DNA from 2 places in the Colwellia sp. Arc7-D genome. Region 1 is predicted to be linked to the other one. Evidence: riboswitches for the same ligand, from Rfam matches in the RefSeq annotation. Region 1 holds a riboswitch; the other holds the start of a gene.

The links. A riboswitch is a leader RNA that binds a small molecule or an ion and turns the genes downstream of it on or off. The one in region 1 is predicted to bind lysine.
Region 2: linked by a shared signal. The riboswitch ahead of lysC (lysine-sensitive aspartokinase 3) and the one ahead of dapA (4-hydroxy-tetrahydrodipicolinate synthase) in region 1 are both predicted to bind lysine.

The regions. Positions count from the first base shown of each region.
Region 1 is NZ_CP028924.1:3,895,161-3,911,885, reverse strand. It holds gene folE2 (GTP cyclohydrolase FolE2) at 1-625, opposite strand, end outside; gene DBO93_RS16955 (Hpt domain-containing protein) at 971-1,330, shown strand; gene arcA (two-component system response regulator ArcA) at 1,514-2,215, opposite strand; gene DBO93_RS16945 (HAMP domain-containing sensor histidine kinase) at 2,501-4,114, opposite strand; gene DBO93_RS16940 (methyltransferase) at 4,199-5,248, opposite strand; gene DBO93_RS16935 (DsbA family protein) at 5,487-6,779, shown strand; lysine riboswitch at 6,897-7,138, shown strand; gene dapA (4-hydroxy-tetrahydrodipicolinate synthase) at 7,219-8,229, shown strand; gene DBO93_RS16925 (2,3,4,5-tetrahydropyridine-2,6-dicarboxylate N-succinyltransferase) at 8,226-8,975, shown strand; gene DBO93_RS16920 (PLP-dependent decarboxylase) at 8,984-10,246, shown strand; gene DBO93_RS16915 (succinylglutamate desuccinylase/aspartoacylase family protein) at 10,276-11,424, shown strand; gene yjgA (ribosome biogenesis factor YjgA) at 11,504-12,022, opposite strand; gene pmbA (metalloprotease PmbA) at 12,152-13,483, shown strand; gene mgtE (magnesium transporter) at 13,614-14,972, opposite strand; gene DBO93_RS16895 (HPr family phosphocarrier protein) at 15,480-15,758, opposite strand; gene rapZ (RNase adapter RapZ) at 15,765-16,619, opposite strand; gene ptsN (PTS IIA-like nitrogen regulatory protein PtsN) at 16,626-16,725, opposite strand, start outside.
Region 2 is NZ_CP028924.1:2,315,505-2,332,229, forward strand. It holds gene DBO93_RS10110 (TonB-dependent receptor) at 31-2,202, opposite strand; gene DBO93_RS10115 (aminopeptidase P family protein) at 2,466-4,256, opposite strand; gene queE (7-carboxy-7-deazaguanine synthase QueE) at 4,880-5,554, opposite strand; gene queC (7-cyano-7-deazaguanine synthase QueC) at 5,624-6,280, shown strand; gene lysC (lysine-sensitive aspartokinase 3) at 6,436-7,800, opposite strand; lysine riboswitch at 8,051-8,233, opposite strand; gene DBO93_RS10135 (ElyC/SanA/YdcF family protein) at 8,586-9,209, shown strand; gene DBO93_RS10140 (Nif3-like dinuclear metal center hexameric protein) at 9,317-10,075, opposite strand; gene DBO93_RS10145 (class I SAM-dependent methyltransferase) at 10,133-10,894, opposite strand; gene gloB (hydroxyacylglutathione hydrolase) at 10,955-11,764, shown strand; gene DBO93_RS10155 (LysM peptidoglycan-binding domain-containing protein) at 11,844-13,496, shown strand; gene DBO93_RS10160 (hypothetical protein) at 13,722-14,912, opposite strand; gene asnB (asparagine synthase B) at 15,247-16,725, shown strand, end outside.

The DNA of each region.
Region 1 (16,725 bases):
TAACTTCAGCAACCGATCGTTGGCTATGTGGTGTAGCCACAATACCTTCAGTGGTACCGAGCCACTCGTGAACCGCGGCTAAATCAACATCAGGTTGGTCAACAAATTTTTCTTTAAAGGCTTGTTGAATCAACTGGCGAGCTAGTGCTGCAGAACAAGGACAAGTTGAAGAATATGGAACATCAACTGAAAGCTCAATATCAAGATTACCTTTATTTAAAAGGCCCGTGATAGTTACAGGGTAGGCTTTCCAGCCTTGTTTGCCACTGATTAAAGATTTACGGCGCAGATGATAATCAAAATTAAATTTAACTTTAGCATTATCGCTAAGCTCTTCATGACTACTGATAAAGCCATCTAATAAAGTTACTAAACTTTGATGGTTTAAAACACCTGAAGTTGATAACTCATCAATAAGTAAATACAAGCGCGACATATGAATGCCTTTGGCTTTCGGCTCTTTAAGGTTTACAAACGCATCTACATGGGCTGAAACCATACGTTCTGATTGGCCTTTAGAGGCAACCATGATGGGCATTTCGATATTACTCATGCCGACCCAATCCAAAGTCCCCTCAGTTTGTGCTGTGGTGTGATTTGCTATATCAGGCATTAATGTTGGCATTTTGACTCCGCTGTTCGCTGTGCACTAAGTAAAGGGCTATCTATGGTAACTTCAGTACTCAGTAAAATTATAATCGGCATTAGTATCGTAAGAAGAGCGATAGTTTCCACAAATATTTTGAAAAAGTGGAATATAATGCAGTGACCCTGAAAGGGCGGCTATTTTGAACGATATACCTATTAAAAGCAATGTTTGTAATGGCTAGGTTGATATCGTTCTAGAATATGGTAGTTGTATTTGATATCTGCTATAAAGTGGGGCCTAATTTAAGCTAGGACTACTGAAATTTTTGTTTTCAGTAAAAATTAAAAACGACATAAAAAGTACTGTCGTAAAGGAGATTGCATGTCAGCAACGCATCACTTAGATCTAACATTAATTGATGGTTACTTAGAAGCTTTAGATATTAGCGTTATTCAGCAAATGTTGGATTTATATATTGGGCAATCTAAAGTGTACTTATTGGCGATTAAAGATGCTGGTGCTAATGGCGACCAAAAGGCTTGGCAATCCCACTGTCATAAAATGAAAGGTTCAGCTGCCAGTGCAGGGTTAAGTCAGGTGCATCAGAAGCTTATCGAGCTAGAAAAATCATGCGAAGATAGGGAAACTAAAACTAAACAGGTACAAACATTAACAGAGCTGAACCAAGAAGCTATCGCTGTATTTCAACAATGGTTAATAGAAAGAGTTCGAGTTGAATGAATACGTAATGTAGGTACAGAAATAAAATATGGAATATAAGGCGTTTAATACAACGTCAATTATAACGTCAATTATAACGTCAATTATAACATTGCAAAGCTATATACTGGGTCTTTAGAAGTCTTTAGCGTTAAATGAGCTTTAGCTGAAGCAGAGTATATAAATACTCTGCTTAAAAGCAGGTTAGTCAACCTGGCCAATAAAGCGATATCCTTCGCCGTGGATTGTGTTGATTAATTCAGGTGAACTCTCAACTGATTCAAAATGTTTACGAAGACGACGAATGGTAACATCAACAGTTCGGTCATTTTCACGTAAATCTCTACCGGTCATTTCTTTAATTAATTGCTGACGAGTAACAATTTTTCCTGCATTAGCTATTAGCAAGCTAAGGGCTCTATATTCGCCGCGTGGAATCGAGATTACTCTATTATCTGGAGTGGTCATTTTTCGTGAGTTGCCATCAAGAGACCATTGATTAAAACTTACAATGACCCCTGTATTTTCAGCATTGCTTGACGATATTCTATTTAATATATTTCGTGCTCTAATCGTTAGCTCACGTGGATTAAAGGGCTTAGTTAAATAATCATCAGCACCTATTTCTAGGCCTAAAACTTTATCAATATCACTGTCGCGACCCGTCAGAAAAATTAAACCTAAGTCTTTATTACGCGTTAATTCTCGAGCGAGTAAAAGGCCGTTCTTTCCTGGCAAATTAATATCTAATATCACTAAATTGATAACGTTGTTTTGCAGTTCGCGCTCCATGCTATCACCGTCTATTGCTTCAGCCACTTTATAGCCTTCAGCTTCAAATAGATTTCGTAGATTAAAGCGTGTAACGTCTTCGTCTTCTACGATTAATATGTGAGGTTTTTGCATGTTCATTGTCCAGTTTTGTCAGATTAAACGAGTATTCTGATTAGTTTTAGAGTGCTTTATATTCCAACCTTGCACACCGCAAAGCAACAAAATATCGGCTAATGTTGTAGAAGCTAATGTTATAGAAGCTAATGTTAAAAAACAATCAATGCATAACAATTAACAGTTTTTTATCAATAAATATGTTTAGTGTACTCAACAGTCATAATGTTAGATATAAATAAAGCTAACTTAATAGCCCTTTGTAATATTAATAATTAGCACCTAGTACAATAGTATTTAGCACTAGTTAATGGGGAAGTTAATTTCGATGCTAACACCTTCACCTAATTCACTATTTAATACGATGGAACCACCCAGTGCTTGGGTTACTAAGTTATAAACTAAGTGCATACCTAAACCACTGCCTCCTTCTCCGCGTTTTGTAGTCGTAAAGGGTTCGAAAACTTTATGCTTGATAGATTCATCCACACCAATGCCATCATCCTTAAAAAGAATATTTAGCTGATTACTCAACGACATTACAGTGATAGAAATACGTCCATGATCTTGTCCTTCAAAACCATGAATAACAGAGTTCATGATCAAATTAATCAATATTTGATTAATAGGTCCAGGTTTACTATTTATCGATAAGTTGTCAGGGCAATCAATATCAATTGTGTAAGGTAAACTATGTAATTGAGGTCTTAACGTTAGTATAACCTCTCTTAAAAGTTCTTTAACATCGAAAGTACGTATGTCTTCACTTGACTGGTCTACCGCCACTTTTTTAAAGCTAGAAATAAGATCTGCAGCACGATTAAGGTTTCGGTAAATAATGGCAATATTTTCGCAACCATCATGTAAAAATTTCTTTAGCTGGCTAGATTTTAACGTTTTGTTTTCAAAAGCGGCTTTAATATCATCTAACCTATCCGCGAGAAGGGTTGAAGCGGTTACTCCTAAACCGATAGGTGTGTTTACCTCATGTGCAACACCTGCAACCATATCACCAAGTGAGGCCATTTTTTCACTTTCAACCAGCTGACTTTGAAATTGATGCAGCTTTTCTAAAGTAGACAGTAATTCTTGGTTAGATTCTTTTAATGCTTCGGTACGTTTATTTATTTTATTTTCTAGCTCTTGTGAGTGTTCTAAACTTTGCTGTTCTGCTGAGTCTAATTGCGCTATACGTTTTTCCATTCGAGCAAAAAGAATATTAATATTACGTGCCAAAATATCTGCTTCTCGGTATGGCATAGTTTGGCATTGTTGAGAAAAATTTCTTTGTCGAGCCGCTGTTTGAACTGTATTCGCTAAAGTATAGAAAGGAGTACTAATATAATTTTCAAGCTTAAGAGCGATAAAGATGGCGATCAAGCAAACAATAAATAACACAATAAAACTAATGATTAATAATTGATCTGTGATCTGGGTGATACTCTCGTTGCTACTTTGCAAATAGATATAACCAATAATTTTTCCTTCTACTTTAATCGGCTGCATATATTCTAAATATGCTTCAGAAAACTTAGGTATTTGTAAACTGTTTATGCTGTTAGATTTTTCTGAAATAGCTGTACGCTGTTGGTTTCGCTTGTAGCTATAAAAAAGCGTTGGTTTTTCATCATTCTTCCCCGTTCGATATATATGAACATAATTTAAATTAGGGATGTGTGAAGGCAATGAAAAATTATCGAGTAAAGCTTGTCGTTCAACGTTAATAACATAAATTAAACTTTCTTCGGCTAAAACATCAGCCCAATGTTTAATTTGCGAAACGGAATTGGCGTTGTAACTTTTATTAAATTGCAACGTTATTACTGAAATACTCAAAATAGATAACAATGAGATAGCGCCGATCATTGATATTAGGCAAATCCGACGAATAGACCAAACAGGTTGGGTTATTGGCATGCAATACTGTACTCATTAATTATGACTATAAGATGATTGTAGAAAACCTTATTGCTTTCAACAATCATTTTGTCTTAGTTATTTTTATTTTCGGGTGTTTAAGTAGCATTGATAAATAGCAAAACCTTTTTTAATGACGATAGTTTTTGTGTTACCAATGGCCTTCTCCATGATCGGTAAGTATTTTAAAAAACTATTCGCGACAATAGTAATGCTGCCTTTACTGGATAAATTTTGTTTTATCTCGGATAAAAACTGCTCTGTTGCAGCATAATGCGTTTTTACCCCTTGATGAAATGGCGGATTCGATATCACAAAGTCATAGCTATCTTGAACATCAGACAAGCTGTTTGATGCAATATATTTTCCACTTAATTGGTTTAAAGCTAATGTTGTTTGCGCTGAGTGTAATGCCAAAGCGCTAACATCAACCAAGGTTAATTGAGTTGTTGGGTAAACAGTACCTATATAAGCTGCAATAACACCGGCACCACAGCCAAAATCTAACACCTTTCCTGTCATCTTCTCTGGTAAATGTGCTAATAGAACTTCTGTACCGGTATCTAAAGCATTTTGACTAAATACACCGGGTAATGCGGCAATTTTTAACGTTTTATCTTGTACTTCAATTGGATAATACTTATAAAAGCTTTGTAGATCAAAACTAGGAAGTAGCGGTTTAAATTTAGCGATAAGCATTAAGCAATGACGAGCGGTATCAACTTTATTGCAATACTCAAGGTAATCTGTTCCAAGTTTCTCAGCAGATTTTACACCACTTTTATTTTCGCCAACAATAACGATAGTGGCATCTTCAGTCATAGATTCAGCGAGCATCGCTAGAGTAAATCCGAATTCGGCCTTACTTTTTGGGAAATGAATAATCGCCATGTCATGCTTATTTTTAGCGACATATTCAACACAAAAATGAGCGTTTACTTTCGCATTGTTAAGTTGCTGACAGGTTTTATACTGGGCATAATTTGTATGGTAACTATCTATGCTGGCATGACTATGCTGGCTGAGGTATTGGGTAATAAAACCATCGTCTGCAATATTGACCAAGAGAGGTTTTGTTGCTGATAAAGCGTCTATATTGCGTATCAATAATTGGTTAATGTTACTTGTAGCCATTTAATTGCCCGTGTGCATAAATATATTGTTAATTTACAAAAGCCTATTGTTTGAAATCTGATTGCAACAAGCCTTGTAATGATTTTAAATGAAATTAGTCTAAAGGAATTACCCTATTTGAGTATATTTCATTTATCCCGTTAAAATTAATATGTCATAATGCGGCGCATTCTACGCGAATTTATTTATCTCGCCATCATTAGTCCTAAGGGAATTAACTATTTTTAATAAAATGTTATTGCGACTAAAAATAAAATGGCTTCAAAGTCATTGTCGAGCAAAAGCACTGGTTTTTCGTTATTTTTTAATTGGGCGATTTTTAGGCCAAAAAGCACAAGCTGAAGTTTACCTTTCACTAAATGACCCGCATAGCTTTATGTTAGTGCAAATGCTATCTCGATTAGCGGTAAATTATCACCTTACTTTTAAAGTACTTTTTATCTGGGGAACGTTACCCGGTATTACCATTTGCCCAAAACTTTATCGACAATGGGCGATTAAAGACGCTAATTTAATAGCCGAAAAATATCAACTTGTTGACATCAAAGATGAGCCTACTTCTGCTTCTTTAACAACAGGTCAACAGATTTGGCAGTTCAAAGTAAATAATATTGCCAATGCTGAACAAATTTTTATAAATACCTGGGGAAATCAATTTAGCGAGCATTTTCAAACCTCAACACCCACGATAAATCACCAAGTTAAAAACCAAACGCGTTTAAAAGCCAAAGGGCATTATGCGCCAGCAAGTATTTTGTTTGCTGGCAGTTGGTATGTTGGCGTTGAAAGGTTATATCATTTTGAAAACATGCTAAAAAAACTTGCCTTAGTAGATGATTTAACTGAAGCGTTAATGAGAAAAAACCAATTGAACCAAACTGTTAATCAACAAAATTTTCCACATAAAATAGTTGATATTAATGCTGCTCAACCAGCCAATGCAGTGTCTGAGCCTTTGGTGATATATTTGTCTTTACGTAGTCCTTATTCTTATTTGGGTTTTGTGCAAGCCATTAATTTAGCAGGACAATATAAAATAGAATTAGTAATAAAACCTGTTTTACCGCTTTTAATGCGAGGGGCGGCTATGCCGCTCGTTAAGCAGAAATATATTTATCTTGATGCTTTGCGCGAAGCTAAAAAATTAGGTATTGAATTTAATGGCTTTACCGATCCTCTCGGGGTTGGAGTTATGAATGCATATCGTTTATTTGCATGGGCTCAGCAGCAAGGCAAAGCGCTTGAGTATATGCTCGCGTGTTTCAAGGCTATTTATGTTAATGGTATTGATTTAGCTAATCCTGAGCATATTGAGACTATTTATAAAGACTTATCTTTAAATGTTGAGGATGGGTATGGATACCAAGAGCAACACGATTGGCAGCAATGGGCAGACTTAAACCAAGTTGAATTGACTAACTTAAACCTTTGGGGCGTACCCAGTTTTAGTTATGGCAAGAGTAGTTATTGGGGCCAAGATAGAATTTTAGTATTAGAAAAAGAAATAAACTTAGTAAAAATAAATAGTTAGTAGTAATTGTCAATATACGTTTAGACGTCTATTGACTGCCCTTATATTTAAATGTTTTAATATTGCAGTCCCTTATTCCTGTGCTATTGATATGTAAGTATTAATAGCAACGATGAAAGGGCCAGAAGAGGCGCGTTAATCAGGTAGTTATTGTGAAGAGATCAAACTCTATTGAGTAATAATGAGGGGGTATAACGCCGAGATAATTATATTTTTGATGATGTAATTGTCGGTTGTAAAAGCTTAATTGTTTTTAGATAGCAATTAAATTTTTTATTTTACGGGCTATAAATTAGTTCGTTTAATATGAGGTTGAATCCTTGCAACTGTCACCTTATAGGTGGAGAGCTTCTGGCCTTTGTAAAGGCCAAGTTTCATCCTTGAAATTTTGTCTATACAAGCGCCTAAAAGTTCTCCGAACGACAAGAGTTCGAGAGAAATGAATCAAAATAATTCTATAGAAAATCAGTTATTAACTGACCGGCCTTTGGTTTGGACAGCCCTAGTAACCCCTCTTTTTGACAATGATGACATTGACTTTGACAGTTTGCGTAAACTTGTTTTACAGCAAAACGCTGCTAAAAATGGCATTTTACTTCTAGGCAGTACAGGTGAAGGCCTTGCCCTAACGGCTAAAGAACATTTAAGTATTGTTGAATACGTTTGTGCTATGCCCTTGCAAGTGCCAATTATGGTTGCTGTTGGAGGTTATAACCTTAACGAGCAACTTGCCTGGATAGAACAATGCAATACCTTACCGATAGATGCATATTTACTCGGTAGTCCAATATATGCAAAACCAGGTCCTGTCGGGCAAACGTTATGGTTTAAAAGCCTACTGGATGCCGCTAATTTCCCTTGTATGCTTTATAACGTGCCTTCGCGCAGCAGTGTTGAAGTCGCGATATCTACCATACAACAACTTCAAAACCATAAAAATTGCTGGGCGTTAAAAGAAGCCAGTGGCGATCTTAATAAGTTACTTGCCTACAAAGAACATTGTCCACACATTGAAATATATAGTGGCGAAGATGCCATGATGCCTTATCTTGCCGGCGTTAATGTTAAAGGCTTGATATCAGTTTGTGCAAACGTATGGCCAGTGGCTACTCGACAGTACGTAGCAATGGCGTTAGCTTATCAAAATGAAGGGCTGTTTCCGCTTTGGCATAAAGCGATTGCAGCATTATTTCAGGTCGCAAGTCCAATACCGGTAAAAGTTTTAATGGCTGATTTGAACATAATCAGTACTGCAAAACTGCGCTTACCCTTATGCCATGAAGAAATTTCTGAGCAACATGGCCTACAAGATATTCATCAAAAAATTCAGCAATGGTTAGAGGCTAACAGTAGTAACCCTTTAGCGCATGCTCACACGATTAAAAGCACTGAAAGTGCTGATCAACATCATTATTTAACATCAACTAACCTTCGAGAAGTAAATTCATGACTTGGCAACAAACATTAACAGATTTAGAAACAGGCAAAACACGTGCAGCACAACAAAATAGCGATGGTACTTGGCAAGTTAATACCAACGTCAAAGAAGCAATACTAGCGGCATTTAAAGCCGGAGAAAATATTGAATTTGACGGTGCTTATCGCGGTTTTGTTGATAAGCATAACCTACCCGCACGTGAATTTGTTGTTGCTGATAAAGTGAGAATGGTACCGGGTGGATCATCGGTTCGTCGAGGTGCTTATGTAGCGCCGGGCGTTATTATTATGCCGCCTGCCTATATTAATGTTGGTGCCTTTGTTGATACTGGTACTATGGTTGATAGCCACGCATTAATTGGTTCATGTGCACAAATAGGTAAAAATGTGCATGTGTCTGCCGCTGTGCAAATTGGTGGTGTACTTGAGCCTATTGGTGCTAGCCCAGTGATTATTGAAGATAATGCCTTTTTAAGTGCTGGCGTGATTATTGTTGAAGGTATTGTTGTGAAAAAAGGTGCGGTATTAGCGCCAGGTGTTTCTTTGTCTGCATCGGTGCCAGTTTATGACTGTGTTAATAACATCATGCTAGAGAAAGGCGCTGACATTCCTGAAAATGCGGTTGTGGTTCCGGGTACGCGACCTGTTAAAGGTGCTTGGGCGGAAGAGCAAGGATTGAATATGGCCTGTGCGATAATTATTAAATATCGTGATGAAAAAAGTAATGCCGCTTTAGAACTTGAATCTGTGCTGCGCTAGGAAAAAAAATGACTGCAATGTTAAACACAGCAACTCGGCCAAATTGGCTAAGACCGTCTGTAATTCAACCCCTGAACGAACATCGTAACGCACTGAAAAATGGCGCTGAGGTTGATCAAGATGAAGTGGGATTTTTTCTTTACGATTTAGATTATCTAGCACAGCATTTGTCAACGTTGATGCAACAAGATGTGATTAAACTGTGGTTTGCAGTGAAAGCAAACCCATTGTCACGTGTGATCACGACGTTAGCTCAGCAAGGTTTTAATTTTGACGTTGCCAGTCAAGGAGAACTCACACAAGTGCTTGCGCAAAATGTGCAGGCTGAGCGTATTCTTAATACCGGACCAGCAAAGTCGAAACAGCAAATGAAAGCGTTTTTAACACAAGGGGTTCGTACCTTTGTTGTTGAGAGCTTGAACCAATTGCAATGGCTAAATGAAGCTGCGACTGAGTTGTCTTGTCGACCGCAAGTATTATTAAGAGTTCAGCTCCAGTGGGATGAAGGTGAGAAAAATCCATTAGGCGGTAATGAAGTAACCGCCTTTGGTTTATCGTGCCAAGAATGGCAAACCATCAAAGTAAGTGATTTTTTAGCCTTAAACATTAACGGCTTACATATATTCCAATGGGGGAATATGCTAAGTAATGAACGCATGTTCGAGCTTTGGTCACAAATGGTTACGCCGTTGTTATCATTAGCAGAACAATTAGAAATGACGCTAGAGGTTTTAGATTTAGGTGGTGGTTTAGGTGTAGATTATCTGCAAACAGGCCAAAGCTTGCATTGGGATAATATTGTTGCTGATTTAGCCAAAATAAAAGCCCGAGCTGGCGTTAGTGAACTTTGGTTGGAGCTAGGTCGCTTTGCGGTTGCCGAAATGGGCTATTATGTTACCTCTGTTGTTGATCGGAAAGAAAACTTCGACCAACAGCAATTGGTACTTTCGGGTGGTATTAATCATTTAATTCGCCCTGCGATTACCGAACAGCCTTTTCCTGTAGCTATGCTTAGAGAGTCTCAAGCAAGCGAGAGTTATTTCGATTTACATGGCCCACTTTGTACTAGTTTAGATAAACTCGGTACCTTGGCAATAGCCAATGATGTTGGCATTGATGACCAATTAATTTTTGGTTTGGCAGGGGCTTATGGTTTTACTGAAAGTATGCCATTTTTTCTTTGTCACCCAATAGCTGCTGAATATGTTCTTCAGCAAGGTAAAATAGAGCAAGTGCGTGCAGCTCAACCTGCTACTTGGTATTTACGTTAGTATGGTCAAGGCCTAACTTAAGGTTAACTATGAATTTAATTAGTAAAGAAGTTATGCATGTTGGTGAAATGGCCAGTGGAGCAACACTTACTGTGCCAGTTTATCGTATTAAAGGTAATGGTCAGGGGCCTAATGTGTATATTCAAGCAAATATGCATGGCGCAGAAGTGCAGGGTAACGCGGTTATTTTTCAATTGTTGGAACAATTAAAACATATTGAATTAAATGGCAGTATCACCTTAGTACCTTATGCGAATCCTGTAGGCTGTAATCATAAAAATGGTGAATATACCTTAGGTCGATTTGATCCTATTACCGGTGAGAACTGGAATCGTATGTATCATTTCGATGAAAGTATTATCGAACCGTTTGCTAAGGCACATTTAAACCAGTCTAATGCCGAAATAGCACAGGCATTTCAAGCATTAATGGTTAAGCAATTATCGCAAAAACTCAATCACAATGTTTATGGTATTACTACAGGTCAACGAATTGCCTATCAGTTGCAATTGCTCGCACTGGAGGCCGACCTTGTGTTAGATCTGCATACGGGGCCAATTTCGAGTAAACATTTGTATTGTCCAGACTATGCTCGACCAAGTGCTGAATATTTTGATATTCCACACGTGTTATTTATTCCTAATGGCTTTGATGGCGCACTTGATGAAGCGACTTTTTGTCCTTGGTGGTATTTACAGCTAAAATTTGCAGAATTAGGCCGAGACTTTCCAATAACCAAAACCGATGAAAATCAAGGTGAGAATGCGGTTATCAAAGAAAGCTTTACTGTAGAGTTGGGTTCACAAGAGCAAATTGATTTAGATGTTGCCCATGAAGACGCTTTAGGTATTTTAAGTTATTTACAATACCAAGGGGCGATTAATAGTCAGCAGTATCAGCCAAAAACGATGACAAGATATAGTTGCTTATTAAAAGATTACAAAGCACTTTATTCGCCCATGGGTGGCATGGTGGATTACCTTGCTGAGTTCGGGCAACCGCTTCCTGCAGGCGAACCTTTAGCGCGTATTCTTCGAATGGACAATTATGGTGACGGCGATCCATTGCATTATATCAATTTTGATCACAGTGTTATTCCTATTCTGCATTTTGCATCAGCGAGTGTGAATCAAGGTACTGAACTTTATAAAGTATTTAGTAAGTATACGATTTTATAATGTCAGGATCTGAAAAACAAAAACGCCTTAATTCATGATAAATTAAGGCGTCTTTTTTTAGCAGATTTTCAATATTTATTTAAAAAACTACATGCGCTTTCAGGTAAGCAAATAAATCACGATTATGTTTACCTACTTTTTCTGCGCTGTGCTCTTTTTTCGCCTGACGTACGAGTTGTCTAAGCTTTTGTCTTTCCATATTGTCATATTCTGCTAATAAAGCCTCAATGGGCTCATTGCCTTCGGCTATTAGATCATCACGCATTTTTTCGAGTTTTTCAAACTTCACAGACTCTTGCTGATGTTTATTAGCCATAACATCCATCGCCTGCTTAATGGGCTCAAGATCCGTCTCAGCTAATATTTTAGCTATATGACGCACATGACGACGTAAGGCTTCATGTTTATTGGTTATTTTATCGGCCAATAACATTGCGGCTTTTAAATCATCCGTTAACGGTAATTTACTGCGTTGATGTTTCGACATTTTGACGATGACAAGGCCAAAATCTTGCAGTCGATGCATTTCGCGTTTTATTTCCGATTTACTCAGTAATTCTTCTTCTAATTCATCGATATCGTTGGCAGAGTGGGGCATAATGTTAAGTATTAAAGTGATAATTACCTATAGTATACAACAAAGCAGTAGCAGCAAAAAACATTCCTGTAAATTGTATCAAAAAATATGAGAAATAATTTAACTATGAGCGATTCTGATAGTATCCAAATGCAAATAGAGCATGTTAAAAAACGTGTAAATGATGCCATGTCTATGGCTAAATCACTTGGAGCCGATGGTGCTGAAGTCGCAATGAGCCGCCAGCAAGGGCTAAGTGTTAGTACTCGTTTAGGAGAAGTTGAAAACGTTGAGTTCACTAATGATGGTGGACTGGGTATTACAGTTTACAAAGCAGGGCGTAAAGGTAGTGCATCAACAGCCGATTTGTCTGAACAAGCTTTAAAACAAGCGATTGAAGCTGCTGTGAATATTGCTAAGTATACCTCTGTTGATGAATGCTCAGGTATGGCTGATAAAGAGCTACTTGCAATGGATCCGCAAGATTTAGACTTATATCATCCTCATAAATTAACCACAGAGCAGGCGATTAGCTTAGCGAAAGAGTGTGAAGATACAGCGCTGGCTTATGATAAACGCATTACTAATTCAGATGGCGCGACATTAGCAAGTTTTGAAGGTTTTAAAGTTTACGGTAATAGCCATGGGCAGATCGTAGGTTATCCAAGTACCCGTCACAGTTTAAGTTGTGTGATGATCGCCAATGAAGGTGATGACATGCAGCGCGATTACGCTTATACCGTGAGTCGTGAATTTAATGCGATGGAAAGTGCCGCTAAAATCGGTCAACAAGCTTCTATTGAAGCGTTATCAAGATTAGGTGCACGTAAATTAGCCACGGCTAAAGTCCCTGTTATGTTTCGTGCTGATATCGCCAATACGCTGTTTGGACATTTTATTGCTGCTATTAGTGGTGGTAACTTGTATCGAAAATCTTCATTTTTGATGGATTCCATTGGTAAGCAAGTATTTCCTGAATTTTTAAGTATTAGTGAACGTCCGCATTTGAAAAAAGCCTTAGCAAGTGGAGCGTTTGATGCCGAAGGCGTAGCTACTGTTGATCGTGAAATAATTACTGATGGCAACTTAGCTACCTACCTTTTAACCAGTTATTCGGCACGTAAAATGGGGCTGACAACGACTGGGCATGCAGGTGGTATTCATAACTGGAATCTCGGCATGCAAGGTGAAGGTAAAGGCGGTGATTTTGATGCGATGTTAAAAACGCTAGGCACAGGCTTGTTAGTAACTGAACTGATGGGGCAAGGTGTTAATGTGGTTACTGGCGATTATTCGCGAGGTGCAGCAGGCTTTTGGGTTGAAAATGGTGAAATCGCTTATCCAGTTGATGAAATTACCATTGCCGGAAAATTACAGGATATGTTCTCTGGTATTGTCGCTATAGGTAACGATACCGATATGCGTGGTAGTATTCGCACAGGTTCTATTATTATTAATGAAATGCAAGTGGCAGGAAGTTAAACGGACGAGTTTCAAGTTATTAGCTGTCAGTAAAAAGAGAGTTTATCTCGCCTATCGCTTACAGCTTTAAACTTACAACTATCTTTTGTATTTACTGAAAGCTGACAGCTTAAAACTGTCAGCTTTTTTGTTACCCTAACATTAATGTTGCTGTGCCTAAAAAGGCAAAGATACCAACAACGTCGGTAACTGTAGTTAAAATAACACTACCGGCTAATGCGGGATCAATATTCATCTTTTTCAGCATTAATGGCACAGTAACACCAGCAATACCGGCTGCGGTCATATTCATTAACATCGCAAAAGCGATAATGGCACCTAACATGAGGTTTTGTTGCCATATAGCGACCACAGAGGCAATTAACACCGCCCAAATTAAACCATTAAAAAAACCGATGGCTAGTTCTTTGTATAATAAAATGCGTGAGTTACTTTCACCAACATGCCCTAACGCCATACCACGAATAACAAGTGTTAACGTTTGATTACCCGCAACACCCCCCATACTAGGCACAAGCGAGTTAAGCACAGCTAAAATGGCTAATTGGTTTAAAATACCTTCAAACATACTCGAAACGGCAACAGCCATAAGCGCAGTAATTAAATTTACGCCTAACCAAATAGAGCGACGTTGCGTACTTTTTAGTACCGGGGCGAAAGTATCAGCTTCGTCATCTAGACCCGCCATACTCATCATGGAATGTTCGGCTTCTTCACGAATAATATCAACAACATCATCAACGGTAATACGACCGAGTAGTCGACCTTCTTGGTCGATAACTGGAGCAGAAAACCAATCGTAACGCTCAAAGAGTTTCGCGACATCTTTTTCATTCATATCAGCAGTAATTGCCTGAATATCTTTATCTATGAGGCTAGAAATAATGGTTTCTGCTTTCGCTGTTACTATGGATGATAATGAAACAGCGCCGATGAAATGATCTTCACGGTCAACAACATAGAAAGAGTCAGTCGCTTCGGGTAACTCACCCCGTAAGCGTAAGTAACGTAACACCACATCCACTGTCACATCAGGACGAATGGATATAGTATCGGTATTCATAATACCGCCGGCTGTGTCTTCCTCGAATGAAAGTGCTGCTTCTACACGACTGCGATCTTGCCAGTCCATCGCGTTAAGCACTTCTTGGTAAACACTGTCAGGTAATGTTCGAAAAACTTCGGCTAAATCATCAACATCCATCCCTTCTGCAACAGCAGCTAGTTTTTCTGGATTTATGTTTTTTAGAATACCTTTTCGAACTTCTTCGTTTAGCTCTTCAAGAACATCACCATGATGATCGGCATCAATTAACTGCCAAAGAGCCATACGGCTTTTGGTCGGAGATGACTCTAAAAGTAAGGCAAGGTCGTAAGCTGGCATGTCTTGCAATAACTTGCGGACATAGACAAACATACCGCTATCGAGGGCATCGTTAACCTGCTGGAGGCGTTGGTGACTATATTCTTGTTCGGAAACTTCCGGCATACTTTTACCTTTTGCCGCTACAAAACGAAAACTGTTAAGGATGTTGAACTTACTGTCAGGTGTTTAATATGGTATTTAGCACCTGAATATTATGCATTACAATCAAATTAACGTGTGAGTACGCCATATATAATTGAAAACTACATTATTTTGAGGTTAATTAAGGTTACTTTAGTCTCGTAAACTTGAACCAAAAAAATTAACCAAAAAAGTTAAACAGCCCGATGATAAATGACAATTATTAACTTTCTATTAAATTATACCAAATGAGTGAAAATTCGACTAAATGAATATGTAATGCATTTCGACTTTACAGGCAAAGCCGAGAATGAATATGCTTGAGGTAATTCGATTGTGCTAAATTCCCAACTTTAACGATAAGTTAGCTAATTCATTATTTTATATGGTATCGAATGTTAATATTTAACGCGTTGAGTTTACCGTAATTTTCGATATTTCGCAGCTTTTTTATTGACTTAACGGTGCCGACAATAAATATGAGTTTTGCTACTCGGCTTCATCAAATTTGTTGCTGAAAAGTTGGCAAATTTCTTCGAGTGCTAATTCAGCGTCTTCACCCGTAGCAATTACCTTAACGGTTTTACCTTGTGCACCTGCAAGCAGCATTATGCCCATAATACTGTTGGCGTCGGCATGATTTTCGTCTAATTCAATGGTGACTTTTGCGGTAAACTTTTGACTTAATTGTGCGAGTTTAGAAGCCGCTCGGGCATGAAGCCCAAGCTTGTTGATGATGAGAACATAACGGCTGGCTTGTGTGCTCATAGCAAGTTACGTTGTGGCAACAGGTAAATCGCGATGACGAGACTGCACGTCTTTACGTTCTTTACGCATATTATTTGCGAGTAATTCGGTGATATATACAGAGCGATGCATACCGCCGGTACAACCAACCGCTATAGTAATATAACTGCGATTATTTCGTTCTAGATGCGGTAACCAGGTCATCATGAAGCTATTTATTTGCCAAATAAACTTTGTCACAATAGGTTGGCTAGCAAGGAAATCTTGCACAGGTTTATCTAATCCGGTGAAGCCCTTAAGTTCTTTATCCCAAAATGGGTTAGGTAAAAATCGCGCATCAAATACATAGTCTGCATCTTGTGGTACGCCATGTTTAAAGCCAAAAGATTCAAAAACAACCACCATAGAACCCGATTTTTTACCTAGTATACGCTCTCTAACTAAGTCGGCTAGCTGATGTGGTGATAGCTGGCTAGTGTTAATATATAAATGTGCACGACTTGCGATAGGTTCAAGAAGCTTTTTTTCTAAGGCTATGGCTTGGTCTAAGGCTATATTTTGTCTAATTAGCGGATGTAAGCGTCGTGTCTCGCTGAAACGACGGATTAGGTCACTATCGTCGGCATCTAAATAAAGTAAACTTAGCTCTACGGCATTAGGTAAGTATTCTATAATTTCGGGTACATCGTTAGGGTCAGCAGGTAGGTTTCGAACATCTAGGCTGACGGCAACATTTTCATAATCATTAATGACGGTATGAATTAAAGCGGGTAACAAATTAACCGGTATATTATCTACACAATAGTAGCCCAGATCTTCTAATACGCGTAATGCAACACTTTTACCTGATCCTGAACGACCACTGACTATAATTAACTTCATGGGGACTTAACTCGCCTGTTGGATTAGCTGAAACAGCTCTTGGTTACTTTGGCATTTACGCACTTGTTTGCAAAATTGTTTTTCACGAAAAATTTTTGCGATACTT
Region 2 (16,725 bases), 1.6 Mb from region 1:
TCTACTTGTCATCATGAGATTGGTTTAATACTAGAAGTTATACCGAACTTGTGCGCCAATTTGTCGAGGTTGGTTGCGCATACGGATTAGTGGGTTGAATAAAAACACCGTTTCTGGTGAAGCTTCATCAGTTAGGTTAGAGGCAAATATTGAAGCTGACCATTGCTCATTCTCTAAGGTGAAATTTGCATTCAAAAATGTATGCGTGTCTGATTCACCCGTATCTTCATTGAAGATATCAAATGAACGAGGTCCAAGTGTATTAAAGGCAAGACGAGCTTTAAATACATAATCAGAAAATGCTTCTTGTGAATAATCAATTGAGCCATTCAAATTAAAGTCAGATACATACGGCATTGTACCCTCTTCTGTTTGAGCTAAATCTCTACCCGAAAGAATATCATTACCTATATTTTTAGTGATCTCATTATCGATTAAACCAAGACCAAAATTAATGCTTAAGTTATCTGTTATTGTTGCCGACATCTCTAGTTCAAAACCATCAATAGCCACTTCATCAATATTTAAATTTTCTAAGGTAAAAGTGTCAGGGTTTAAACGCGTAAATTGTGCATCTTGTTGTTCAATATGAAATACCGACATGTTCAACCACATTTTGCCGTCAAACCATGTTGTTTTCAGCCCTAACTCTACAGTGTCTGAAATTTCTTCATCATATTTACGAATAACACTTGGCGAGTATTCATTGAAACCACCTGATCTAAAGCCCTTTGAATAGGTGCTATAAAGTAGGTGATCTTCTGTCATTTGCCAAGCAAGTGAAGCTTTAGGCTGTAACTGGCTAAAGGTATCATTCACTTTGGAAGCATTTGGGTCACGCTCATCAAAAGCATCTCTGTCTTCAGAGTCATAACGTAATGCCACTGTTAGCTCTAAATCATCTCTCATGTCATAATTTGCTTGGCCAAAAACCGCGTAAGCATTACTTTCTTGTACTGTTTTTTCACCAACAAAAACTAAGCTTGGATCTTCTGAAATATTGTCCTTAACCATCTGATAAGTCACACGCTCTGTTGGCGTTAAATCCCATACTTGATCGTAAGATACGGTTCTATCTTTTGATTCATAATACGCACCAATTGCCCAACGAAAGCTTTCTTCACCTGGAGAAGTAAAACGAGTTTCGACACTGATAGAGTCTTCTTCGATTGGGTTTATTTGCGTAATTGGGAAGTAAAAATTGTCTTCACTCGCGTCTTGATGTGTAAAGTCACCATCGGAGAAAAACATGATGTCAGAATCATTTGCTGAAGCGATAAAAGTGAAGTCACCATTATCAGTTTCATGATCAAGTTTAGCTGAAACAGACCAAAGCTCTGATTCATCAAGCCCTACCGCATTCGCATCAGGCTCGATAGAAAAATCTTCCAGTTCGTCAACATCCACAAACGCCATATAATTACTGCCTTGCGTTTTCTTAGAATAGTTACCATGCAAGGTTAGTGTTGTATAATCAGTCAAGTAAAACTCAAGCATACCTTGAGTACCGAATGCCCCATCAACATAATCAACTTTTTCATTTAAATAAGAGTTATCGATTAAGCCATCAAAATCTTGGTAATTGGCTGAAAACCTAAAGTAAGCCTTATCTTCAACAATAGGTCCGCTCACTGCAACATTTAGCTTTTTGTCATTACCTTCTGCAATTGAGGCTTGAATACTGCCTTCAACATCATCTGATGCTTGTTTTGTGACAATATTTATTGCACCACCAATCGCATTTTTACCATACAGGGCACCTTGTGGCCCTCGTAATACTTCAATTCGCTCAATATCATGCAAACCTTGGTTGATAAACTCTAAATTAGGGACAGTAATACCATCAACAACATAAGCAATAGGAGCTTCACCTACTTGCGGTGTGATCAAACCACGAACCGTGACAAAATTGAGACCAGATCGAAAGTTGGTTGAAACATTTAAATTAGGTGTTAACGAGGAAAAGTCTTTAATCGATGTGATACGAGCGGCTTTGATATCTTCATCACTAAAGACCGTGACCGAGTCTGGAATTTGTTGCAACGTTTCACTTCTTCCTCGTGCGGTTACAACAATTTTCTCAATTTCTTCAACATTACTCTTAGTGCTTGCTTCTTCTGCATATACAGTTGCGCTTCCTGATAAAGCGATAATTACTGCTAACGAAATCTTCTTAGGAAGAAATTGATTGATTAATGACATATGGCTACCCTCTATATTTAGTGTTAAGTACTTTTTATATTTGTTATTAGTACTTATTATTTTTGTTATCAGTACTTATTTATATTTTCAACACATCTAATACTACGTAAGGAGAAAAAAATATTTGATTAAAAAATGAATAAAAAGCGCAATATCTTTTGTATTCATAATCTAAAACAGCACATTTCACACTAAGATAAATAACCCTTTGAAATTTATACTTTAATTTTAATTAAAACTTTATTTTAGCCATAATTATTGTGTCATATGGCCATCGTTGCACTTCTAAGCCAGTTGATACTTGATGTATCGTGGACTAGAGGTGAAATATAAGTATAAACTTGTTGATGGTAATTATTGAGCCAATTAATTTCACTTTGACTTAGCAAGTTATTATCGATCAACGATTGATCAAACGGTACATGAGTTAAAACTTCAAACGCTAACATAGGTATTTCTGCACCAGCAAGTGCTTTGCTTTCTTTAATAAAATATAAATTTTCATGACGTATACCAAACTCGCTTTCACGATAATAACCAGGCTCAATAGAAACAACCATTCCAGGTAATAGAGCCACCTCACTATTAAACTTAGCAATACGTTGAGGCCCTTCATGTACATTAAGATAGTGACCTACTCCATGCCCTGTACCATGGGCATAATCATAGCCATGTTGCCATAAATACTGTCGAGCAAAGGCATCAAGATGTTGGCCAGTTGTGCCATAAGGAAACTTCATTTGTGCAAGAGAAATATGACCTTTTAACACAAGTGTTGCCATTCTTTTTTGCTCGCTACTTACCTTACCTATGGCAACTGTTCGAGTTACATCGGTAGATCCATCAAGATAATGTGCGCCAGAGTCAATAAGATAGATACTATTGTTTGTCATTAGTTTTGGAATACTATCTTTATGATTGTAATGACACATAGCAGCATTACTTCCAGAAGCTGAAACCGTTTCAAAACTTGGCTGTTGATATAAGGCATCTTTCATTCTATAACTTTCTAATTTGTTTGAAAGTACCGCTTCATCATAAAAAACTTTTGAATTAATATTATCATCAAGCCATGCAAGAAAGTTAACTACTGCACTAGCATCACGTAAATGACATGCTTTGAAACCTGATAATTCAATGACATTTTTTTGAGCTTTGAACAGACTTATGGGATCTAAACTTTCAACTATAGTATTACTATTATTTCGCAATACATTCATCGTATCCGCATTAACTTTTTGAGGGTCAACTTGAATTACCTGATTTGTAAGAGATAGAAAATATTTATCTCTCTCTTGTTCAGCCTTAAAACTTACTCCACAATCAAAGCTAGATATAATATTTTCTGTGATGTTTTCTAACGCCAAAAAGCAAATCACGTCGCCATTTTTATTAATGATAGCTGTACTAAAAAAAACAGGTAAACAAGGAACATCACGCCCTCTTAGATTGAGTAGCCAACTAATAGAGTCAAGACTAGTAATAATGGCACAATCAACATTACTAGCCTTTAAAGCATCACCAGTTTGGGTTCTTTTAATTTTGTTTGGTTTACCATGATATTTATCTGCTAATATTTCAACTGGCTTAGACTTTTTATGGGGTCTGTCTTTCCAACATTGATCAATTATATTTTTAGCAATGTCCACACAAGTAACTTGGTACAGAGTACAAGCTTGTACAAACTCATTATACCAAGCAAAAGTATGTAGTTTAGGGTCAAGGCCAATTCGTGATTTTGTGGATAATGCTTTACCTAACCAATCATGCTTTTCAAATTCTGATAAATTTTGGAAATAATACTGTTGTTCGTCAACCTGTTCAGAAACCTGTACCTTATAACGCCCATCAACAAATATAATCGCGGTCTCTTTCAATACAACCGCCACGCCAACAGTACCGGTAAAACCATTCAACCATTTTAGGCGATTATTATGCTCCGGAACTTCTTCTAAAAAATATTCATCTTCATGAGGAACAATAAATGCGTCTATATTTAATCGACCCATTTCAGCTCTAACAGCCTTTAAACGCTCACTATGTTGATTATTCATTCTCTCTCCTACTAACAATTAACTTTATTGTTTAAATTTTAAATAGAAGATGTTACGGAACATTCGGTGTGAAATAATTTTAATTAATACGCTTATTTAGCAATAAATTTTGTTTCTGATATGGGAATAATATTTTATTGCACTTTCTATCTTTACGTCATACGAGTATAAAATTTATCCCAACGTTATACGCAGAAATTAACCTTGATACTTAAGGTCATATTTATATTTACAATTTGCTCCATCAAAAAGTCTAATTTCCACTTATTTTAGTTTACGGAGCTTGCTTTAGTGATCAAATTTATTGTTTATTAGAGAAGATATAACATCATTAAAGTGGTAGGTTTTTTATATGAATTTTTGTTGATTTTTTCAGCTTAATTAATTCTGCATTCATGCCAATTCGACCTTATAATTGACTGTAATGATGGCAAAGTGGTCTATTTAAGGTAGTATATTCACACTTAAATTAAGTATGACTTGAACTCAAAATCAACATATAAAGTCAACATGTGAAGACATATGAGCCTAATAAAAACCAAAAAAAAGCAGTTATTACACTGCTATTATTTTCGTAAAATGAAGATGAAGATGAACTGCGCTACACGCAGTTAATGATGATCTTACTCAATACCAATATATTTATGTACTTGCACCGATAATCGCCAGTTGTTTTCAATACATGTGGCAATCGCAAGCTCAGTTGCCCGTTGTTTTTGGCTAATAGGCTGTAAGTAAATTTGCTTGTTTTCGACTTTATGTTCAGCCAATAATGCTTTTAAATCATCTATGTGCTGCTCTGTACCGACCGGATGCTTAATTTCATTAGCGCGCTGCATGGCACTGGCTAAAATTTTGTAGCCACCACGCATGTTTACTTTAGGTGAAACGGTTACCCAGCATTGCTCAGATACTCTAATTTCAAACGTGCCTGATGTTTCTACCTGGCAGCTATAACCTAATGCTTCAAAATATAAACACAGTTCAGTTAAATCAACCATGCAAGGTTCGCCACCGGTGATCACAATATGTTTAGCTTTATAGTTCTGCTGAATGAATATTTCAGCAATATTATCTAACGATAAATTCGACCATTGTTCAGTTTCTTCTGATTTGCTTAATAGCGTATTACTGCTAATTTCTAACTCTGGATGAATTTCCCATGTGTGCTTGGTATCGCACCACGAACAGCCAACGGGACAGCCTTGTAAGCGAAGAAAAATTGACGGTTGGCCGGTAAACGAGCCTTCGCCTTGCAGAGTTTCAAACAATTCATTTATTTTATAACGTGTGGTCATTTCTTTAATGCTTAGATAATTTCGAGTAGAATGCGCAAGTTTTATATTATACCTCAAGAGAACTAAAATATGAGTAATAAAGTCGTAGTAATTTTTTCCGGTGGCATGGATTCATTCACGGTACTAAACCGAGCTTTAAAAGATGGTAAAGAAGTTTATGCCTTAACATTTGATTATGGCCAAAAACATGTGAAAGAAATTGCCTGCGCCAGTAAAGTTTGCCAGCAATTAGGTGTTGCTCATAAAGTAATAGATATTTCGGCGATAAACCAAATATTAGCCGGGTCGTCTTTAACCGATGATATTGAGATCCCTGAAGGTCACTACGAAGCTGAAAGCATGAAATCAACCGTAGTGCCAAACCGAAATATGATTTTACTCTCACTTGCGGTAGGTTATGCCGTATCGGTAAAAGCTTCACAAGTATATTACGGTGCACATTCTGGCGACCATGCCATTTATCCTGATTGTCGCCCTGAATTTGTGATGAAAATGAATGATGTTTGTAAAATAGCTAATTACGAAGCAGTTGAGATTTTTAGCCCATATTTAACCAATAATAAATCAGATATTTTAACCGATGGTTTGAAAATGGGCTTAAGTTATGAAGATACTTGGACTTGTTACAACGGTCGTGAGAAAGCCTGTGGTAAATGTGGTGCGTGTCAAGAGCGCTTAGAAGCGTTTGCTGATAATAATATTACCGATCCTCTCCCGTACGAATAAACAGTTATCGATTGTTTAAGAGAAAATTTAAACATAAATACTAAAAAGGGACAGTTAAATGTCCCTTTTTAGTGTTTAGTATTTGTCTAATTTTAATTAAAAGTTTTTATTAAAGCTCTCATTAAAAATAGTTAGCCGGCATATTTACGCCTAGCTTAACCATTAAACAGTGTATCGTGTAAACGCTCTACCACTTGATTAGCATCGGCTTCTGGTACTAAGAAACAAAGGTTATGATTACTTGCACCATGGCAAATCATGCGAATATTAAAATCATTCACTTTATCAAAAATGCTACTACCAACACCTTTAGTGCCATGAATTTTATTACCGATCACCGCAATTAAACTTAAGCCATGTTCAACGCTAACCTCACAAAGTTGCTCAAGCTCTTCAACTACAGCTTTGGTTAACAAAGCTTGTGTAGAGCCATAGGGGTTATCAAACGTTAGGGCAACACTAATCTCGCTTGTAGTGATTAGGTCAACACTTAATTGATGCTTTGCTAATACAGTAAAAACTTTTGCTAAAAAACCACTGGCATGTAGCATTTGTGGGCTTTTAACGGTTACTAGTGTTTGTTCACGGCGCAGTGCAATCGAGCGATAAGTGGGACTAGATTCAACATTACGCTGTATTCTTGTACCACCAGCGTCAGGTTCTTTACTTGAGCCAACAAAAACAGGAATGTCTTGGCGCATGGCAGGAATTAATGTTGCCGGGTGAAGAATTTTTGCACCAAATGTTGCCATTTCTGCAGCTTCACCAAAACTAATTTCGTTTATTGAACGCGCTTGATCGGTTATGCGAGGATCGGTTGTAAAAATTCCCACCACATCAGTCCAAATACTCAAGTTACTCGCTTGAATAGCTTCAGCTAATAATGCTGCACTATAATCAGAACCACCGCGACCAAGCGTTGTGGTGTTACCTTGCTGATCACTACCAATAAAACCCTGTGTAACAATAACTTGATCTTTTAGTAGCGGTAACAGTAATGTTTTAGCATTAGCGGCTAATTGCGATAAATCCACTTGGGCTTTACCGTATAAATCATCGGTTTTCATGACTTGACGAACATCAAAGTAATGACCATTAACGCCTACAGTTTGTAATACTTGAGCAAATATACGTGAACTGAATTGTTCACCAAAGCTTAAGATATTATCACTGTTTTTCATGGTGTGATTTGAAGCTTGTTGATCAGCAAAAGTACGCAAAGATATCAGTAATGCTGATATTTCACTGTTTATAGCGTCAGGTTTATTAAAATGTTGTGTTATCGCATATTGAATGTCAGCGATATTACCAATAATTTGTTCACGCTCTTCACTAGGAACGTCTGCTTGGCTTAAGCGCACTAAATGGTTAGTTACCCCAGCACTTGCTGAAACCACCACTACACGGTTAACTGTATTATTTTTAATGATATCGGCACAGCGCAACATGGCTTGATAATCAGCCACACTGGTGCCACCAAATTTTGCTACGGTAATATTATTAATGACTTTAGCAGACATGTGAGTTCTCCAGACATGCAGTTGGTAGAACTTTAGCAGTAATACAGTGAGATAAATTTTCGATGATACTAGCATCCGTATTTAACGGCAGATAATAACAGTTTAACATAAATAATCTTCCTAAAAGCCTGTTTACTGTGTGATATTTTGTAACGTTCAGTAAATTTTAAAGGCAAATAACTAACAGGAAGAGCATGACTGAGTGTAGAGCGAATAACGATGATTTAATAAGTTATTCGAACGGTACTTTTCAGCCAGAAGCTCTCCACCCTATGCTAAAAAATTTTAGCGGTGACAGCCCTAAGGATTCAGCCTTAGTGACCGAATGTGACATAACCCAATATCAACATTCTCGGCAATTATCCCCCTAGGTAACAGTCAGTGGATGGGCTCCTCTTGTTACTTACCTGGTAATTGCGCCTCTTCTGGTGCGAAAATTATCATAAACATTGTTAGCTACAAATATAAAAGCTCAACAACCTCATATAATTTATTCAAATTTTCAGCGTGAGTATTTAACCTTATCTAAAACTAAATATCAACAGACTTTTAGACGTCTAAACAAAAAACATCTTATAAAAATAGGTACTGCTAAAAATTGACTTAATTGTTATGCTTCAATAGATTGAAATAATTCAACTATTTGGAATTTTGATATGGATATATTTTTACTTAAAAAGATAATCAGTTTAATAATAATGCCTCTTAGCATTACTATATTATTGCTCATTTTCGCCATTATATTTTACCGGATAAAACCCAAGGTCAGCTTTATCGCATTAATAATGGCAACGTCTTTGTTAACGCTGTCTACTTTACCGCCTGTTTCTGATGCGATTATGGCGCCATTAGAAGACAACTACACTGTATTTACACGGAGTAAGCAGCCTGTTGATTATATTGTTATTTTAGGAGGTGGTCATACTACGATTGACGAGCTACCTGCGACTGGTCAGTTAAATTCTAGCTCGCTATCAAGATTAGTTGAAGCTGTCCGTATTTATCGACTTCATCCAGAAGCACAAATAATTACCTCAGGATTTTCAGGTGGCGATATCAGTTCAAATGCAGAAAAAGTTAAACAGGCTGCAGTACTGTTAGGCCTTCCAGCACACAAAATTATTACTGAAAACTTTCCTCAAGACACGGAAGAAGAAGCACAATTAATTGCGCCACGTGTACTCAAGAGAAATGTTGTTTTAGTAACAAGTGCTTATCACATGCCTAGGGCCATGGCTTATTTTGAAAAATATGGTGTAAACGCTATTGCTGCCCCAGCAAGTCCGTGGGTTAAAAATAATCATCTCACACCATGGCAGTATTATCTTCCAAGTGCGAAAAAATTACAGCAAACCAGTATGGCTTGGCATGAAATCTTAGGTCGCATAGTGCAATGGTTTAAAAGTTAATATACACACTCTTAAAAGTAGTATTTCACTGACCTTAAATACTACTTTTGAATCATAAACAATTAAACATAAACCATTACTCTAACTTTATGAGTGAAAACCCTACTTTACGCAGGATTATCAATATCGATAAATTTGGCCTTTACCGGTAAGTGCTCATTAAAATGATCGGCTAATGCTTTTGCGCCATAACGTTCAGTCGCATGATGACCAGCACAATAGAAATGAATATCCATTTCGCGTGCTACATGGGTGGTTTGTTCAGAAACTTCACCAGAGATAAAAGCATCTATACCAAGCTCTGCGGCTAACTCGATATAACCTTGTCCACCACCACTGCACCAAGCAACCGTTTTTATCAATTTATTAGACGGTGGCGCTATGTGCAAACACTTACGATTGAGCTTTTCATTGATTCTTTGTTCAAGTATTTGAGGGTTCAGTTCATCTGTAAAATCACCACGAACTGCAACACTTAAGGCATTGCCCTGCTCTAATGGTGCAACATTATTAATTGAAAATAACTTAGCCAATTGGGCGTTGTTACCTAAAATTGGGTGAATATCTAAAGGTAAATGATAGGCAAATAAATTGATGTTATTTTCCAATAACGCTTTAATGCGTTTATGTTTCATACCGCGAATAACATAGCTTTCATTTTTCCAAAAAAAACCATGATGTACGACTAAAGCATCAGCTTTTTCAGCAATAGCTTGATCAATTAATGCCTGAGTTGCTGTTACGCCGGTAATCACTTTAGCAATATTATCACTTCCTTGGATCTGTAAACCATTAGGACAGAAGTCTTTAATTTGTTCAGGTTTGAGTAAGGTGTTTAAATAGTTTTCAAATTCATGAAGTTGCATGGGGTAATTTTGACCTTAATTAGCTATTTATGTTAAATAATGACACAAAATCAATCACTACTTAGTTAATTTATTTATTGTTTTTCTCGATGAGTTCATCGAAGGGACTTTGACAGGTTCAAAGCGAGGTCTGAGTTGCCATTTAGGTTTAATAGGTGTTAAAGGTAATACCCTTTTTTTCGCCACAATAACGTAAACAGAGCCTAAACTTGGAAAGTAGCGCGATGCAATATTATGCCAATGGTTACTCAATACGCCTTGCGTGACTTGCCCAGCTAAAGTTGAATGTAGAAAGCGATGATCTAGCTGTATTTCAAACCCCATTAAATGGAGCCAATCCTTCACCCGCATTGGTGAAAATAGTCTTTCATTCCAAGGGGTTTTATTGCGTCTATAGGGAATAAATTGATTTAATCCAACTAAACTAAATGGATTGAAGCCTGTAATAACAAGATAGCCATTAGGTATTAATACCCGATTAGCTTCGCGAACTACATGATGTGGATCTAACGAAAACTCTAACGCATGCGCTAACACGCAAACATCAACGCTATGTTCTTGTAATGGTAAATCATCAACTTCACCTACTAAGTTACACTTCTCAGCTTGATTACTTAAGGTTAATTGATGTTTAATTAGACTTTGTGAACTGTCGACTTCGCCACTCAAGGCACCAATTTTCAGCAAATGATAACCAAAAAACTTTGACCACCAAGGTGAAAGAGTTTGATTAATATTAGCCACAATGAGCTCACCATTAGGCAATTGCTGCCATGATGTTGGAAAATCAGGTTGCCTAAACGCTAGTGCGGGTTTCATTATATTAAACAGTTAGAAAAATCAGTATAATCATATCGTCAGTATACTCAGGAGCCACAGATGCAGCAAACTCAAAGCACCACTAAAATGAAAGTTTCGATGATAAAAGCGTTTTCAGATAACTATATTTGGGCCATTTCGTCACACGACAGTAACAATATGGCTTTAGTTGACCCCGGTGACGCCAATGTATGCATTGAATTTATTCAACAGCAAAACTTACAATTATCAACCATTTTGATCACACATCATCACGCTGACCATGTTGGTGGTATTAACAAACTAGTTGAGTATTGCAAAAATAAGCAATGGCCATTAACCATATATGGCCCAGAGAGTGAAAATATACCTCACTGTGATGTTGCCTTAAATGAAAACCATACCGTAAAGTTAGCCGACTTAGATTTTGAATTTAGCGTAATTGATCTTCCTGGGCATACCAGTGGGCATATAGCTTATTTATCAGAAGATAACTTATTTTGTGGTGATACTTTGTTTTCAGGTGGTTGTGGCCGACTATTTGAAGGTACACCAGCACAAATGCTGTCTTCTTTAGAAAAGCTTAGTGCCCTACCTGAACGCACTCACGTCTATTGCGCACATGAATATACGCAAGCTAACCTGAACTTTGCCTTAACCGTTGAACCTTGCAATAGCGAACTGGTACATTATTACAATCAAGTACTGCAAAAACGCGAAAATAATATAGCGACAATTCCAACGTCAATCATGCTTGAGAAGAAAATAAATCCTTTTTTGCGCAGCCATGAGGCAAGTTTAATGACCAGTGCTGGTGAGTATAGTGAAACGGCTGTTAACAATAAATTAGATGCATTTACCATTATTCGTGCTTGGAAAGACAATTTCTAAGGTATTTTCATTGTACAAATCTTGAATAACAGCACTAAATAAGTAACACTGGCGCCAAGTAAATTCAAATAGACACCGCATGAAGTATATAACTCTATCTGTAGCAACCGTTCTCTTGTTGTCCGGTTGCCAATCATTATTGAACCAAACTCAATCGAATAATCATGAAACTAATTTAGAAGCCGAAGCACTCATTGACGTAGCTTCTGCTGGAGAGATAAATCAGGCATTACTGGTTGATGAAGCGATTGATGTAATTCACCCTATTGCCGATGGCAATGTTGACCTTGGTAATAACGACCAAGAAAGCTATTTTTCTGATGATGTTTGGCAGAGAATTCGCAGTAATTTAAAACTACCAATTCCAGAAAATCAACGTGTAGCTAGTCAACGAGATTGGTTTGTAAAACACCCTACTTACCTAACACGCGTAGCAAAACGCGCTGAACCTTTCTTGTTTTATATTGTTGAGGCGTTGGAAGAGAATGACATCCCAATTGAAATAACATTATTGCCAATTGTTGAAAGTGCGTTTGATCCCTTTGCATACTCACATGGTCGTGCCTCTGGTATGTGGCAATTTGTTCCTGGCACCGGTAAGCGTTTTGGTATGAAACAAAATTGGTGGTACGACGGACGCCGAGATGTGGTTGCTTCAACTCAAGGTGCAATTGCTTACCTGAAATATTTGAATAAGTTTTTTGATGGTGATTGGATGCTTGCTTTAGCAGCATACAACTCTGGTGAAGGCCGAGTAAGACGCGCGGTTAGAAAAAACCAAAAGAAAAATCTACCTACCGACTTTTGGTCACTTGATTTACCCAAAGAAACCCGTGCTTATGTACCTAAGTTACTTGCGTTAGCTGACATTGTTAAGCGAAGCAATGAACTCAAAATTAAGTTACACGAAATTGATAACAGCTCGGTGATCACCAAAGTTGATATAGGCTCACAACTCGACTTAGCTAAAGCAGCACAACTAGCTGAGTTGTCATTAACAGAATTACAGCGACTTAATCCAGGGTTTAATCGCTGGGCTACAGATCCTGACGGTCCACACTATTTACTATTGCCTAACCATAAAATAGAGAAGTTTGAGCAAGGCTTAGCAAAATTAGGTAAAAAAGAGCGCTTAGCTTGGCAACGATATAAAATTAAAAATGGTGACAGTCTAGGTAAAATAGCGCAAAAATTTAATACAGAAATTGATTTAATCAGGCAAGTTAATAACGTTAAAGGTAATCAAATAAGAGCCGGTAAATATTTATTAATACCTGTTGCAACAGCCTCACTAGATAGTTACTTGTTATCACAAAATCAACGTTTAGCTAAAACACAAAATAAAGTGTTAGCCGGTGAAAAGCGTATACATATTGTAAAGTCTGGTGACACGCTTTGGGATTTAAGCCGTACCTATAATGTTTCTACGCGTAGCATTGCTAAATGGAATGCTATGGCACCTAGAGACACCATTAAACCAGGACAAAAATTAGTTATCTGGCAAAAAAATGCGGTTAAAGAAGTTTCGACAACAAACTTAACACCTAGTGAAAAAGCGATAATACGAAACATTCATTATCGTGTTCGCAAAGGAGATTCTTTTGCCCGCATTGCCGACAAGTTTAATGTAAAAATCAAAGATATTGAGCGTTGGAATAGTCTTAATCGTAATAAATATTTACAACCAGGCCAGATGTTAAAGCTATCGGTAGATGTAACGAATAACATTTAACGCGCTATATATTTTTAATACTCAGCAAAACTTGTGTATTGAGTAATTATTACGAAGTCAGAAATGAAAAACGCTAACTAGGTTAGCGTTTTTTTTGTCTCAATTTTGAAGTCTACGAGTAATGTTGTTTGCACGCGCCTTGCCTAGAATTCTAAAACTTATTTAATGGCTATTTATTCTAGGTATGATTAAACATTACAAGGCCTTGGTGTTTCTATTACTCCATTATAATTCTGCAACACCCTGAGTAATAATATTTTTTGTTTGATTAATAATATCGGTTAATGCTTGTTGATCATAAGCCTTAATTCTTGGCGTATGAATATGACCGACTGGCAATGTTAGATTCAACTGATCACGTAACAATATACTACGATATGAAATTTCGTTTGAAAGATAGCCGCCACCTGAGCCGCTAACCGAAGTTTGTTTGATTAAATCTACAAGTGCTTGACCATTAAATGCACCACCTGAGAGGGTCGATACTTTTCGATTATCATTAACTTGATACTTACCTGACCCTTTTAACATTGACGAAATCGGTAAACTAAACTCAACAAATTCAGGCCCACGTAATTCAGCGTTATGTAACTTAGGTACCAGTGGGTTACTTTTTGTCGCTCCGGTTAATATATTAAGATTGTCTGGGGCGTTGGCGCTGCGTCTTAATGCTGGATAACGCTCTAAATCAAAATTTTCTCGGCCCATACTAACCGTTAACACCATATCAACTGACTTATCAGCAATATAAGGTTTGAGCAGTTCTTCAATCATACCTTGGTCAAAATCAGCAAATCGTACCGGCACAATTAACACTTCTATCTCTGCCGTTTGCCCTTCCATGCTAACCACGATGTCATCTAACGAAAGCGCTACAACACCAGACGGGTTACTTTGATCAATGTGCTTATCTAGAAAAAAGGGATCAAAGCCGGTCAGTAATATTTTTTTATCGGTATTTTTATCAAACTTAATATCCATTTTCCCACGTGAAATCAATTCAAGTGACCACAATAGTTTTTCTTGCTGATTAGAGAAAAGATCTGCAAATGTTTTAGATGAACGCAGTGCTTTGCTCATTTGTATGCGCGCCCAATAAAGTGGACGGTCATCAACATCATTTAATTGATTAAAGGATGTTTTAGCATCAAGCCATAGCCCTGTACCATGTCGGATAACTAACTGCGTAAGTACGGTATAATTAGTGGCCTGATTTACTTGTTGAGTGAACTCGTCGACACGTGCACTTAATCTTAATGCCACATCAGGCATTGATTTAATGGCTTTATCTATGCGTAATTCTTCAACGGTGAGTTCAGTATTATTAACGACATTACTCTGAGCACTAAACACTAAACCTAGTGATATAGCGATAGCCAAAGACTTTATACTTATTTTTTTTATAGTGCTTAACATTGATAGCTCTTATTTTGAGTAAATTTAAGTTCAAAAAACGAATTTTTTGCTTATTTTCATCAACATATTAAGGTATCTATTTTTTTAACACTAGCGTTTATTATTCCGAAAGCACATGTGATTATGGTTTTTTATTACTTTAGAGTAAAAATTCTATTGATTTATTATCAAATACTGTCAAAGTGTACCAACAGCAGGTTTGCTGAGCGATAATTTATCTGTGAACAGCTTAAGGTTTACTTTGAAATAAAACCGCAATTTACGGTTCAGCTAATTTAGCTGACGTATCCATCACACAATTTGTCATTAATAAATATAAAGGGGTAGCACTTCAATGTGTTCGATATTTTGTATATTAGATATTAAAACAGGTGCAGACGCACTTCGTCCTAAAGCTTTAGAATATTCTCGCTTACTTCGTCATCGTGGTCCAGATTGGTCTGGCATTTACAACAATGAACATGCAATTTTAGTGCATGAACGTTTATCTATTGTTGACACTGAACATGGCGCTCAACCACTTTATAATACTGATAAAACAAAAGTTTTAGCAGTCAATGGTGAGATTTACAACCATAAAACATTAGCCAGTCAGCATACACCTGATTACCCTTTTCAAACGGCGTCTGATTGCGAAATTATTATTCCAATGTTTGAAAAATTTGGTAGTGATTTTGTCGATAAACTTCAAGGTATGTTTGCTTTCTGTTTATACAATGAAGTTGATAATAGTTACCTAATTGCTCGTGATCACATGGGCATTATTCCACTTTATACTGGTTATGACGCTGAAGGTAACTTCTATGTTGCCTCAGAAATGAAAGCGTTAATGCCGATTTGTAAAACAGTAGAAGAGTTTCCTCCAGGGCATGTATTAGATAGTCGCGTGGGTAAACTTGAAAAATATTACCAACGTAACTGGCAAAAATACTCTGCAATTAAAGATAACAATACCAGCAAAGAAAAAATTCGTGAAGCGCTTGAAGAGTCAGTTAAAAGTCATTTAATGACTGATGTACCTTACGGTGTATTACTTTCTGGTGGTCTAGATTCTTCTTTAATATCTGCAATTACACAAAAATTTGCCGCTAGACGTATTGAAGAAAACGATCTATCAGAAGCTTGGTGGCCAAAAGTGCATTCTTTTGCATGTGGTTTAGCCGGTTCTCCAGACTTAATTGCTGCAAAAACCGTTGCTGATAGCATAGGTACGATACACCATAGTGTTGTCTTTACCGAGCAAGAAGGTATAGATGCACTTAGAGAAGTTATTTATCACCTAGAAACTTACGATGTAACCACTATTCGTGCGTCTACACCAATGTACTTAATGGCGAGAAAAATTAAAGCCATGGGTATTAAAATGGTGCTTTCTGGTGAAGGTGCTGATGAAATTTTTGGTGGTTATTTATATTTCCACAAAGCGCCAAATTCTCAAGAGTTTCATGAAGAATTATTACGTAAGCTTGATCGTTTACATAAGTTCGATTGTCTTCGCGCTAACAAATCAATGTCAGCTTGGGGCATTGAAGCACGTGTACCATTTTTAGATAAAAACTTTATGGATGTTGCGATGCGCATCAACCCTGAAGATAAAATGTGTGGCAATGGCAAAATGGAAAAAGCGATTTTACGTGAATCATTTGAAGGTTATTTACCAAAAGAGATTTTATGGCGTCAAAAAGAGCAATTTTCTGATGGTGTAGGCTACTCGTGGATTGATGGTTTAAAAGCCTATGTAGAATCACAAGTAACTGACCAACAGCTTGCCAGTGCTAGCTTTAAATTTCCAGTAAATACACCAGATAGTAAA